Regions from separate parts of the Citrobacter sp. CFNIH10 genome, predicted to be linked through region 3. Evidence: predicted binding sites of a transcription regulator. Region 3 holds the regulator's gene; each other region holds the start of a gene.
The links. The regulator Fur, encoded in region 3, represses iron uptake genes when iron is present. The targets are predictions, from matches to a motif close to ATAATAATGAGAACNACTATCAA.

Region 1 (4,254 bases), 800 kb from region 3:
AAGGTTCAACCCACGCAGGATGGCTTTTTCTTCCACACTGACCTGTAAATCTTTAATCGTTAACATGTTTCTTCCTTAACCGACGCTGTGTTCAAGGCTAATGGCTAAAAGTTTTTGTGCTTCGACGGCAAACTCCAGCGGCAACTCGGAGAACACGTCTTTACAGAACCCGTTGACGATCATTGAGATCGCATCTTCTTCGCTGATACCGCGCTGCAGACAATAGAACAGCTGATCTTCACCAATCCGTGAGGTGGTCGCTTCGTGCTCCAGCTGCGCGCTGTTGTTGCGGCATTCAACATACGGGAAGGTATGCGCTCCGCAGTCGGCGCCAATCAGCATCGAGTCGCACTGGGTAAAGTTACGGGCATTGGTGGCGGTCGGCATAATTTTGACCAGTCCGCGGTAGCTGTTCTGGCTGTGTCCGGCGGAAATCCCCTTCGAAATAATGGTCGAGCGGGTGTTCTTGCCGATGTGGATCATCTTGGTACCGGTGTCCGCCTGCTGATGACCGCTGGTTAACGCCACCGAATAAAATTCGCCGATCGAGTTGTCGCCGCGCAGAATACAGCTGGGGTATTTCCAGGTGATGGCTGACCCCGTTTCCGACTGGGTCCAGGACATTTTGCTGTTCTCGCCCTCACACAACGCGCGTTTGGTGACGAAGTTCAGAATGCCGCCGGTGTTGTTATCGCCAGGGAACCAGTTCTGGACGGTGGAGTATTTCACCTCGGCGTCTTTATGGATGATGACTTCCACGACCGCCGCGTGCAGCTGATAGCTGTCGCGCACTGGTGCAGAACAGCCTTCGATATAGCTTACATAGCTGCCTTCATCCGCTACCAGGATCGTGCGTTCAAACTGCCCGGTCTTTTCGGCGTTAATGCGAAAATAGGTTGAAAGCTCCATCGGGCAGCGCACGCCTTTCGGCACATAGATAAAAGTGCCATCAGAGGCGACTGCGGCATTCAACGCGGCGAAGAAGTTATCGTTGCCGGGCACGACGGTGCCAAGATACTGTTTCACCAGTTCGGGATGATCGTGTATCGCCTCACCAAAGGAGCAGAAAATGATCCCCTGCTCCGCCAGTTTTTCACGATAAGTGGTGGCAACAGAGACGGAGTCAAAAATGGCATCCACCGCGACTTCACGGCCTTCGCGTACCGGTACGCCAAGTTGTTCAAACGCGGCCTCAACTTCTTTGCTGAGAAAGGCGTTTGCCCCGGTTTGCTGGACCGCCCCCGGCTCAGAGGCGCAGGTCTCATCGCAATTCCCGCACGACGGCGCGGAATAGTAGCTGTAATCCTGATAATTCAGCTTCTCGTAGTGCGCCTTCAGCCAGTGCGGCTCCGGCATGTCGACCCACGCTCTGTACGCATTAAGGCGAAACTCCAGCATCCACTCCGGTTCATTACGTTTGGCCGAAATGGCGCGCACCACCTCTTCGTTGATCCCTTTCGCCAGCTCGTCTGTTTGCAGTTGGGTAAAGAAACCCTCTTTATAATTCAGGGGGCCGCCGGTCCAGGTTTTGACATCGTCAGTTGCTTCAGTATTACGAGACATAGTACCGCCTATACCCCAAAGCTTTCGCCACAGCCGCATTCGTTCTGGGCTTTCGGGTTATGAAATTTGAATAACTGGTTTAATCCTTCACGGACGTAATCCACTTCCGTGCCGTCGATAAACGGCATCGCCTGTAACGGGACATAGAGCTTCGCGCCTTCAACCTCAAACAGCAGATCGTCTTTTTCCGGATCGCTGACGGTATCCAGCACATAGCCAAAACCCGCGCATCCCGTCTGTTTAACGCCCAGGCGCACGCCCAGCATGCCCGGCTGCTTTGCGACCAATTCGCGAATATGGGCCGCTGCCGCCGGGGTTAGCGTCAATCCGCGCTAGGCAAAATCGTCCGGATTAAATGTTCCTGAATGCAATTCCATAGGGTTACCTCGCATAGTGAGCCATCAGGCTATAACACCATGTTAGTGATAACGATTCTCACTTCAACCCCTCAACAGCAGGGGCATTACGGTGTTTCACCTGTTTTGACCGCTTTTATTAAGCATAGACCCTGCCACGTGGGTTAAAAGGAATGGATGAATTTGTTCAATATACTGATTAATAATGACTTTATCGTCTGTCATCGACCGGACTGGTCAAAACAGTAAAGATGTATAGAAAATGACTATTTCAGGGATAGGAATGACGTGAGAAGCGTGAAAGCACAGAAAAACAAAACCCTTAAGGTTGTCAGTAACAGCCCTAAGGGTTCCGGCCCCATCCGGCGCTTATCTCCGGCACTCATGATGGCTTAGCTCTTGAAGGGGCGATAAGAATAGTCTCATATCGGCAAAGGTCATTTTTAACACAAATTGCTATCTGCTGTTTTATACGTCAGATCAATTCATGGATTTTACGGCATGGCGGTCTGGATCGCCTCCAGAAACAACCGAAGCCCGGCGGGCTGATGTTCACGGGAAAGATACAGGCCGTACACGGCAAGGCGTCGGGGTTGCAAGGTTGGTAGCAGGCGAACCAGTCGTCCCTGAGCCAGTCCGTCACGCGCTTCCTTTTCCGGCACCAGCGCTATCCCCATGCCTGCCAGCGCGGATTCACAAAGTAAAGACGAGATCCCGGCACTCAAATTCCCCTTGATCGCCACCGAGACCGCCTCGCCCTGCTCGTTGAGAAAGTGCCACGATTTTCCTGCAAACCCACTGTAATACAGACAGTTATGCTGAGTGAGATCCTCCAGCGTCTGTGGGGTGCCGTGCTGACGCAAATACGCCTCTGATGCGCAGAGAACCGATTCGCAATCGCCAAGCCGGCGGGCAATCGCGCCAGGCTCCGGGTTATCGGTAATGCGAATGGCGACATCAATACGTTCACCGACCAGACTAACTGGCTGATTGTTTATCTCAACTTCAATGCGCAGTTCGGGATAACGCGCTAAAAATCCCGGCAGCATCGGGGCGAGAATATGCATTGCCGTAAAGTGCGCGCAGGCGACGCGTAGCGTTCCGCTGGGAATGTCTGCCGCCGACGCCGCGCCAATCGCTTGTGAGAGTTGCGCCAGCGTTCGCGTCTTCACCAGCGCCTCCTCCCCGGCGGGGGTAATTGTCAGCCTGCGCGAGGTGCGATGAATCAGCCGCGCCCCGGCCCATTTCTCCATCTCATCAAGATAGCGGCTCACCATCGGCCTGGAGAGACCCAGTGCCCGCGCCGCCGCACTCAGACTGCCTAAATCGCAGATATGATTGAATACCGTCGCCGCCATCACTCTGTCCATCGCCACCCATCCGATCGTTTTATGAAACTCAGCATGTTCTGATACGGGAATTCTAACAGATCTCAATTCCCTTAAAATACAGACCACACACAAGACCATTTCATCTGCATAAGGCTATTCCTCATGAAAAGTAAACTGCTGGCCCTGCTGTTGCCTGCTGTCGCCTCCCCCCTGTTTGCCGCGCCGCTGCAACTTGACGTCTATAACCCGCAGGAGAACGCCATTTTCCCTGTCTCCTCAACGTTAGTATCCGGTCCGACGGAAGCGATATTGTTTGATGCGCAGTTCAGCACTAAAGACGGTGGAAAGCTGGTGGAGATGATTAAATCCCGTGGCAAGACGCTGAAAGCCATCGTGATTACCTCCGGCGATCCGGATTTCTATTTCGGCCTGCAGCCGATTGTGAAAGCCTTTCCTGACGCGAAGGTACTGGCCACGCCACGGGTCGTTGAGCATATTCGAGCCACCAAAGAGGCTAAGTTGCAGTACTGGGGACCCCAGATGAAAGAGGGTGCGCCAACGGCGCTGACCGTCCCGCAGGCAACCACAGAAACGCGTTTTCGCATCGATGGTGAAACGCTGGAACTGCGTCATCCCAGTGATTACGCGGCCTATGTTTGGGTGCCAGCGAACCGGACCATTCTCGGCGGCACGGGCGTGGCGTCAGGCATTCACGTCTGGACCGCTGACACCCAGACACCAGCGCAACGCGCATCATGGCGTCATGTTCTGACTGAAATGGATAGTCTAAAGCCTGCACAGGTTATTCCGGGTCATTACCTTGGTGAGCGCCCTGAAGGCGATCGGGCCATCCGCTTCACGCAGGATTATCTGCAATCGTTCGAACAGGCGCTGGCGGCGAAGCAAGGTTCGCCCTGGGTCATTAAAACGATGAAAGCGGCGTGGCCGGGACTGGCAGAGGAAAGTTCGCTGGAATTGAGCGCGAAAGTGAATTCGGGCGAGAT
Region 2 (4,254 bases), 2.0 Mb from region 3:
CAGCCAGGTCCAGACGCATCAGAGCATCAACGGTTTTTTCAGTTGGCTCAACGATGTCAACCAGACGCTTGTGAGTACGAATCTCGTACTGATCACGCGCGTCTTTGTTGACGTGCGGAGAGATCAGAACGGTGAAACGCTCTTTGCGGGTCGGCAGCGGGATCGGACCACGGACTTGCGCACCAGTGCGCTTAGCAGTCTCGACGATTTCCGCGGTTGATTGATCGATCAGACGATGATCAAACGCTTTAAGGCGGATACGGATTCTTTGGTTCTGCATGAGACCAGAGCTCCAATTATTTTATAAACGAAAATGATTACTCCTCAGACCCATTACGATTGATGGGAGAGTGTAACCGTTCTTACGTAGCTCCCCGATTGGGAGCATTGTTAGACAGCCAAATCGGCTATCCGAGGTTCAGATCGAACCTGCCGTCAATTAAGACAAGCCCGCGCATTATACGCAAATATCAGTCTGAAGCAAGTGCCGCGTAGATATTAAACACTTCGCGCGTAATGCGAACAGGGTTCCGGGATTGTATGTTGTGAAAGAAACGCAGCAGATTTACTGGAAAGCATCCCGCAATACCCATAATAGCGCCTTGCTCCCTTATCAACCTTCTTTAAAGTAACGCCATGGTTGATGGAGGATGACACGATGTCTGCTGCCCTACCCTTTCTGCTGCTGTATACCGCATTGTCTTTGACTCTGAGTTTCTGCGATATGCGCAGCAGACGACTGCCGGACCGGTTTACCTGCCCGTTGCTGTGGGGTGGATTCATCTTTCACCTGTGCATCATCCCGACACAACTTGCCGATGCCGTATGGGGCGCCGTCGCGGGTTACGCCAGCTTTGCCTTTATCTACTGGAGTTATTGGCTGCTTCGTAAGCGAGAAGGACTCGGCTATGGTGATGTGAAATTCCTTGCCGCACTAGGTGCCTGGCATGGGTGGATGTTTTTGCCTTCATTAGTCTTTTGGGCGGCGCTACTGGGGTGTTTCGGTATCGTGGTTGTGGGGATAGTGCATGGAAAATCGGCATTAAAAAACCCGCTGCCTTTTGGGCCATTTCTGGCAGCTGCGGGTTTCATCACCGGATATTGTCGTCTCACCTCAGGGGCGATTAGCTGGTCACTTTGATTTGCGACTGCAGATAATTTTGCAGGCCAATTTTCGAGATGAGATCCAGTTCTGTCTCCAGCCAGTCGATATGTCCTTCTTCATCCGCAAGGATTTCGATCATCATATCCCGGCTGACATAATCATGAACGGTATCGGCATAGGCGATAGCTTCACGTAAGTTTTTCGCCCCTTCGAGCTCTAACCGAAGATCGGACTGCAGCATCTCTTCGACATCTTCGCCAATCCCCAATTTGCCGAGATCCTGTAGGTTCGGGATCCCCTCCAGAAACAAAATACGCTCAATATATTTATCCGCGTGTTTCATTTCATCGATGGATTCATGGTACTCGATCTCATTGAGGCGAGTCAGGCCCCAATTTTTGAACATACGTGCATGGAGAAAATACTGGTTGATCGCGACAAGCTCATTTCCCAATAGTTTATTGAGATAATTTATGATTTTAACATCACCTTTCATTTTATTGTCCCTCCGCTTCCACTCTCCAGAGCATAGATGGGGCTACAGGGATGTCAAAAAAAAGAGTGTGACTCAGGCGATCTCTTTAAATTCTGGCATTTGCATTAATTCATCCTGCATGACTTCGCGTGCCGCACGAACGCATTTACCGCATTGATTTCCCACAGGAATAAACTTGCGTAACTGCTGGAAGGATTGAGGATGAAACTGACGTACCGCCTGGCGAATATTTTTATCACTTACACCATTACACAAACAAACGTACATGATCGCTCCCGTTCAATTTCTGCGCAAAGTGTAAATGAGAATAGTTATAATTACAATAGCACAATTATCTCTACGTAACGGGAGCGGAGTTATAATTGCGAAGAAATGTGACAAGACAAATAACGGGCAGCAAAAAGGGCGCCGAAGCGCCCTTTTTAAGTGCAGAACTAATGAGTAATTATTAGCTCATTACTTTAGCAACAACGCCCGCACCTACAGTACGGCCGCCTTCACGGATTGCGAAACGCAGACCGTCGTCCATCGCGATCGGGTGGATCAGGGTAACAACCATTTTGATGTTGTCGCCCGGCATTACCATCTCAACGCCTTCCGGCAGTTCGATGGTGCCAGTCACGTCAGTTGTACGGAAGTAGAACTGCGGACGGTAGCCTTTGAAGAACGGAGTATGACGGCCGCCTTCGTCTTTGGACAGGATGTACACTTCAGATTCGAATTTGGTGTGCGGCTTGATGGAACCCGGCTTAGCCAGTACCTGACCACGTTCGATTTCTTCACGTTTGATACCACGCAGCAGAACACCAACGTTCTCACCCGCACGGCCTTCGTCCAGCAGTTTGCGGAACATTTCAACGCCAGTACAGGTAGACTTCGCAGTCTCTTTGATACCAACGATTTCAACTTCTTCGCCCACTTTGATGATACCGCGTTCTACACGACCGGTAACAACGGTACCACGACCGGAGATGGAGAATACGTCTTCGATCGGCAGCAGGAACGGCTTGTCAATCGCACGCTCTGGTTCCGGGATGTAAGAATCCAGGAAGCCAGCCAGTTCGATGATTTTCGCTTCCCACTCTGCGTCGCCTTCCAGCGCTTTCAGAGCAGAACCACGAACGATCGGGGTGTCGTCGCCCGGGAAATCGTACTGAGACAGAAGTTCACGAACTTCCATTTCTACCAGTTCCAGCAGCTCTTCGTCATCAACCATGTCGCATTTGTTCAGGAACACGATGATGTACGGAACGCCTACCTGACGACCCAGCAGGATGTGCTCACGAGTCTGCGGCATCGGGCCGTCAGTCGCAGCAACAACCAGGATCGCGCCGTCCATCTGCGCAGCACCGGTGATCATGTTTTTAACATAGTCGGCGTGGCCCGGGCAGTCTACGTGTGCGTAGTGGCGAGTCGGGGTGTCATATTCAACGTGAGAAGTGTTGATGGTGATACCACGAGCTTTTTCTTCCGGCGCGTTATCGATCTGGTCGAATGCACGAGCAGCACCGCCGTAGGTTTTAGCCAGTACGGTAGTGATTGCAGCAGTCAGGGTAGTTTTACCGTGGTCAACGTGGCCGATGGTGCCGACGTTAACGTGCGGTTTTGTACGTTCAAATTTTTCTTTAGACACGGCTATATTCCTTACTATAGCGCTCTCCCCTTGTGGAGAGAGCACGGGACTTAGGTTTTAATCCTGTGGATTATTTACCACGGGCTTCGATTACGGCCTGAGCAACGTTGTTCGGTGCATCATCATACTTCAGGAATTCCATAGTGTATGATGCGCGACCTTTGGTCAGAGAACGCAGCTGAGTTGCATATCCGAACATTTCAGACAGCGGAACTTCAGCGTGGATCTTAACGCCAGTGACTTCGGATTCCTGACCGCGCAGCATACCGCGACGACGGCTCAAGTCACCGATAACATCACCGGTGTTTTCTTCCGGCGTTTCTACCTCAACCTTCATGATTGGCTCAAGCAGAACTGGTTTAGCTTTCTTAAAGCCTTCTTTAAAGGCAATAGACGCAGCCAGTTTAAACGCCAGTTCAGAGGAGTCAACGTCATGGTAAGAACCGAAGTGCAGACGAACACCCATATCAACAACCGGGTAACCTGCCAGCGGACCGGCTTTCAGCTGCTCCTGGATACCTTTATCAACGGCAGGGATGTATTCGCCAGGGATTACACCACCTTTAATGTCGTTGATGAACTCGTAGCCTTTCGGGTTAGAACCCGGCTCCAGCGGGTACATGTCGATAACAACATGACCATACTGACCGCGACCACCAGACTGCTTGGCGTGTTTACCTTCGATATCGGTAACTTTCGCACGAATCGCTTCGCGGTAAGCAACCTGAGGTTTACCGACGTTCGCTTCAACGTTGAATTCACGCTTCATACGGTCAACGATGATGTCGAGGTGCAGTTCACCCATACCGGCGATAATGGTCTGGTTAGATTCTTCGTCAGTCCATACGCGGAATGACGGGTCTTCTTTAGCCAGACGGCCCAGAGCCAGACCCATTTTTTCCTGGTCAGCTTTGGTTTTCGGTTCTACGGCGATGGAGATTACCGGCTCAGGGAATTCCATACGCTCCAGAATGATCGGCGCATCCGGGTCACACAGGGTGTCACCAGTGGTTACGTCTT
Region 3 (4,254 bases):
GCAGGCGGCAGCGGTCATGCGCGAACATCTTAATGAAGAAGGCGTGATTCAATTTTTGCTGAAATCGTATGTTGACGGCGAGTGGCGCTTCAACGTGCCGGTACTGTGGGAACAATATCCGCATATCGTCGGCTGGGAGACAATACCCGCCTGGAATCATCCGGCGCTGTTTATCCCCGGCGGCAACTCCCCATACGTCACCGAGGCGTATCGCGACGATTTACTGGCACAGTTTCCGCAAGCACGTGCGCATGTGATTGCCGGGGCCGGTCACTGGGTGCATGCCGAAAAACCGGAGGCGGTGTTGCGCGCCATCCGTCGTTATCTTAATGAAACAGCTAACTGATTAAAAACTCAGCGTCCGTGCGCGATTACGCGTGTGAACGTTGGCGCGCCTCATTCGCTGATGTATGATGGCGCGCTATCCATCCGGGCAGAGGCCTGGCTGATTGTTTCCCCGAAGTCACCAATATCATGGCCAAAGAACAAACGGACCGTACGACACTAGATCTGTTCGCGCACGAGCGTCGCCCGGGACGACCGAAAACCAATCCGCTTTCACGCGATGAACAGCTGCGCATTAATAAGCGTAATCAACTCAAACGCGACAAAGTTCGCGGTCTTAAGCGTGTCGAACTCAAACTCAACGCAGAAGCTGTTGACGCGTTGAATGAGCTGGCGGAATCCCGAGAGATGAGCCGCAGTGAACTGATCGAAGAGATATTGATGGCCCAACTGGCAACGCTACGCGGCCAGGATCTCGCCTGAAATTATCCTCTCTCCCACTTTCGTGTAGCATGGAGTGCACTCGTATGCGTTTGCTATTTCCGCATACCTGACTGTTCTGCTATGATTGCCCTTATCTGTGGGCAATTCGCCACCACCATTTCAATAAGTTTCAAGAGGTTACTTTACTCATGGCAATCACTGGCATCTTTTTCGGCAGCGACACCGGGAATACCGAAAATATCGCAAAAATGATTCAAAAACAGCTTGGTAAAGACGTTGCCGATGTGCATGACATTGCAAAAAGCAGCAAGGAAGATCTCGAAAGTTATGACATTCTGCTGCTTGGCATCCCAACCTGGTACTACGGTGAAGCGCAGTGTGACTGGGACGACTTCTTCCCTACCCTCGAAGACATCGATTTTAACGGCAAACTGGTCGCACTGTTCGGCTGTGGCGATCAGGAAGATTATGCAGAATACTTCTGCGACGCGTTAGGCACAATCCGCGATATCATTGAGCCGCGCGGTGCAACCATCGTGGGTCACTGGCCGACCGCTGGCTATCATTTTGAAGCCTCCAAAGGTCTGGCGGATGATGACCATTTTGTCGGTCTGGCGATTGACGAAGACCGTCAGCCGGAACTGACCGCCGAGCGCGTGGAAAAATGGGTGAAGCAGATCTCTGAAGAATTGCACCTTGATGAGATCATCAACGCCTGATGTACGGCGGCGCAGACAAGGTTTGCGCCGCATCAATAGACAGAACCAATCAAAATAATTGCTACAAATTTGTAACTTTCTTGCCCATCCCTGTACAATGTGCGGGAGTTTTTAGGTGGCGCTCTCATTTCCAGGCAATACCGACTATTTATTAACATTTGCCAGAGGCTTGCAGTTTTCATTTAGACACGGCAGTCCTATAATGAAACGCATTATCCCGAGTGCAATTTCTGTCACTTCTTGTATGAAGTGAATCGTTTAGCAACAGGACAGATTCCGCATGACTGACAACAATACCGCATTAAAGAAGGCTGGCCTGAAAGTAACGCTTCCACGTTTAAAGATTCTGGAAGTTCTTCAGGGACCGGATAACCATCACGTCAGTGCGGAAGATTTATACAAACGACTGATCGACATGGGTGAAGAAATTGGTCTGGCGACCGTGTATCGCGTGCTGAACCAGTTTGATGACGCCGGTATCGTAACCCGCCACAATTTTGAAGGCGGCAAATCCGTTTTCGAGCTGACCCAGCAGCATCATCACGATCACCTGATTTGCCTTGATTGCGGCAAAGTGATCGAATTTAGCGATGAGTCTATTGAAGCGCGCCAGCGTGAGATCGCGTCGAAGCATGGCATTCGTCTGACGAACCATAGCCTCTACCTCTATGGCCACTGCGCTGAAGGCGATTGCCGCGAAAACGAACACGCGCATGACGCGAAATAATCTGCATTATTCTGAAAAGCCAACCTGCCGGTTGGCTTTTTTTATGCCTGCCATTCCCTACTCAGCGCTTTCTTCTGCCTGCATGTTGCTTTAATGTAAAATATATCACCCTGCTTCGTCCGGAGAATCGAAATGGAACTTCGCCAGCTACGTTACTTTGTCCGTATTGTAGAAACCGGCAGTATGGGCAGCGCGGCGCTCGATCTCGACATCGGCGTGTCCGCCCTGAGCCAGCAGATGACGCGGCTGGAAAACGAACTCGCGATCCGCCTGTTGCAGCGAACCTCGCGCGGCGTCACGCCCACTAACGCCGGTCTGGCCTTTTACTCGCAGGCACAACTGGCGCTACGCCACGCCGATGATGCGATCCTGGCCGCTCGCGAGGCGCGTCTTTCGGGACACGTCAGCGTCGGCATGGCCCCCAGCACCGCCTCCATCCTGGGAATACCGTTTATTCATGCCATGCGGGAATATTACGCCGACGTTCGCCTGCATGTGGTGGAAAGCCTGTCGGGTAATCTGGAACGGATGATCAACACGCGCCAGATTGATCTGGCGGTCGTGTTTCAAAAAGAGAAGATCCTGCGCTGGAGCGCCAGACCGGTTCTTGAGGAGCGCCTGTTTCTGATTGGCACACACGAGCTGCTGGCGGATATTCCGGATGACACCATAACGCCTGCTCAACTGGCGAATATTCCCCTGATCATGCCAAGCCAGGGACACGGCCTGCGTGGCAGACTGGAAGCCATCTGTCAGGAACACGGACTGAAGGTCGATATTGCCACGGAAATTGACGGCCTGACGTTACTGATGCGCGCCGTTGGCAGCGGACTCGGCGCCACGCTGCAACCCGGTGCAGCCATTTCGCATCTTGAGAGGGAAGCGCTAAGAGTGATCGGCGTCCATAATCCTGTCCTCAGCCGCCCCAATTTTCTGGTCAGTCTGTCGGACGATGAACTCACCCCTGCCGGTCTTGCAGCCCGCGTAATACTCACAAAAGTCATGCGTGAACTCGTTGAAACCGGTCATTGGCCGGGCGCAACCCTTTACGCTCCCTAAACCCCTCTTTAGCTATTCGTCATAGCGCCCATACAATCAGCACGTATACATTTCAATTACAAATTTAACAAATAGTTAAATGGTAATGGAGTAGACGATGGTTGATGTACTGGTGATTGGCGGTGGTAATGCCGCGTTATGTGCCGCCTTAACCGCCCGTGAGGCAGGAGCTTCCGTGCTGCTGTTAGAGGCTGCGCCCCGGGAATGGCGCGGCGGGAATTCCCAACACACGCGCAATTTACGCTGTATGCACGATGCGCCACAGGATGTGCTGGTCGAGAGTTATCCCGAAGAGGAGTTCTGGCAGGATCTCTGGCGTGTCACCGAAGGCAATACCAATGAAGCGTTGGCGCGACTGGTGATCCGGACCTCTTCCCAGTGTCGCGACTGGATGCGTCAGCACGGCGTTAATTTTCAGCCTCCGCTCTCTGGCGCGCTGCACGTGGCGCGTACCAATGCCTTCTTCATGGGCGGCGGTAAAGCCCTCGTGAACGCCTATTACCGCAGCGCAGAAAAGCTGGGGGTACAGATTCGCTACAACACGCCGGTACAGGCACTTGAATTGCACAACGGCGAATTCATCGCAGCCCTGGCAGGCCACGAGCGCATTGAGGCGAAAGCCTGCGTACTCGCCGCCGGTGGATTTGAATCCAACCGCGAATGGCTGCGCGACGCCTGGGGAGAGAACGCTCGTGGCGAATGGCCAGCCGATAACTTCCTCATTCGCGGCACCCGCTTTAATCAGGGCGTCTTGCTCAAATTTATGATCGATGCCGGTGCTGACATTATCGGCGATCCGTCTCAGTCCCACTGTGTGGCAATTGATGCCCGGGCCCCGTTGTACGACGGCGGCATTTGTACCCGCGTGGATTGCGTCTCACTGGGTGTGGTAGTCAACCGGGACGCGGAGCGCTTTTACGATGAAGGCGAAGATTTCTGGCCGAAACGCTATGCCATCTGGGGGCGTCTGGTTGCCCACCAGCCGGGGCAGATTGGCTACTCCATTATCGACAGCAAAGC

Region 1: a site for Fur is predicted at 1,980-2,002, ahead of sufA (Fe-S cluster assembly scaffold SufA). Genes of this name have one in related genera too.
Region 2: a site for Fur is predicted at 1,903-1,925, ahead of bfd (bacterioferritin-associated ferredoxin). Genes of this name have one in related genera too.

What each region holds. Positions count from the first base shown of each region.
Region 1 covers NZ_CP026216.1:3,622,675-3,626,928, reverse strand. The annotation lists gene sufC (Fe-S cluster assembly ATPase SufC) at 1-66, opposite strand, end outside; gene sufB (Fe-S cluster assembly protein SufB) at 76-1,563, opposite strand; gene sufA (Fe-S cluster assembly scaffold SufA) at 1,572-1,889, opposite strand; gene C2U53_RS21315 (LysR family transcriptional regulator) at 2,414-3,289, opposite strand; gene C2U53_RS21310 (Vmh family MBL fold metallo-hydrolase) at 3,413-4,254, shown strand, end outside.
Region 2 covers NZ_CP026216.1:811,971-816,224, forward strand. The annotation lists gene rpsJ (30S ribosomal protein S10) at 1-280, opposite strand, end outside; gene C2U53_RS07330 (A24 family peptidase) at 659-1,141, shown strand; gene bfr (bacterioferritin) at 1,125-1,601, opposite strand; gene bfd (bacterioferritin-associated ferredoxin) at 1,674-1,868, opposite strand; gene tuf (elongation factor Tu) at 2,050-3,234, opposite strand; gene fusA (elongation factor G) at 3,305-4,254, opposite strand, start outside.
Region 3 covers NZ_CP026216.1:2,821,509-2,825,762, reverse strand. The annotation lists gene ybfF (esterase) at 1-346, shown strand, start outside; gene ybfE (LexA regulated protein) at 475-768, shown strand; gene fldA (flavodoxin FldA) at 918-1,448, shown strand; gene fur (ferric iron uptake transcriptional regulator) at 1,729-2,175, shown strand; gene tcuR (tricarballylate utilization LysR family transcriptional regulator TcuR) at 2,308-3,234, shown strand; gene tcuA (FAD-dependent tricarballylate dehydrogenase TcuA) at 3,332-4,254, shown strand, end outside.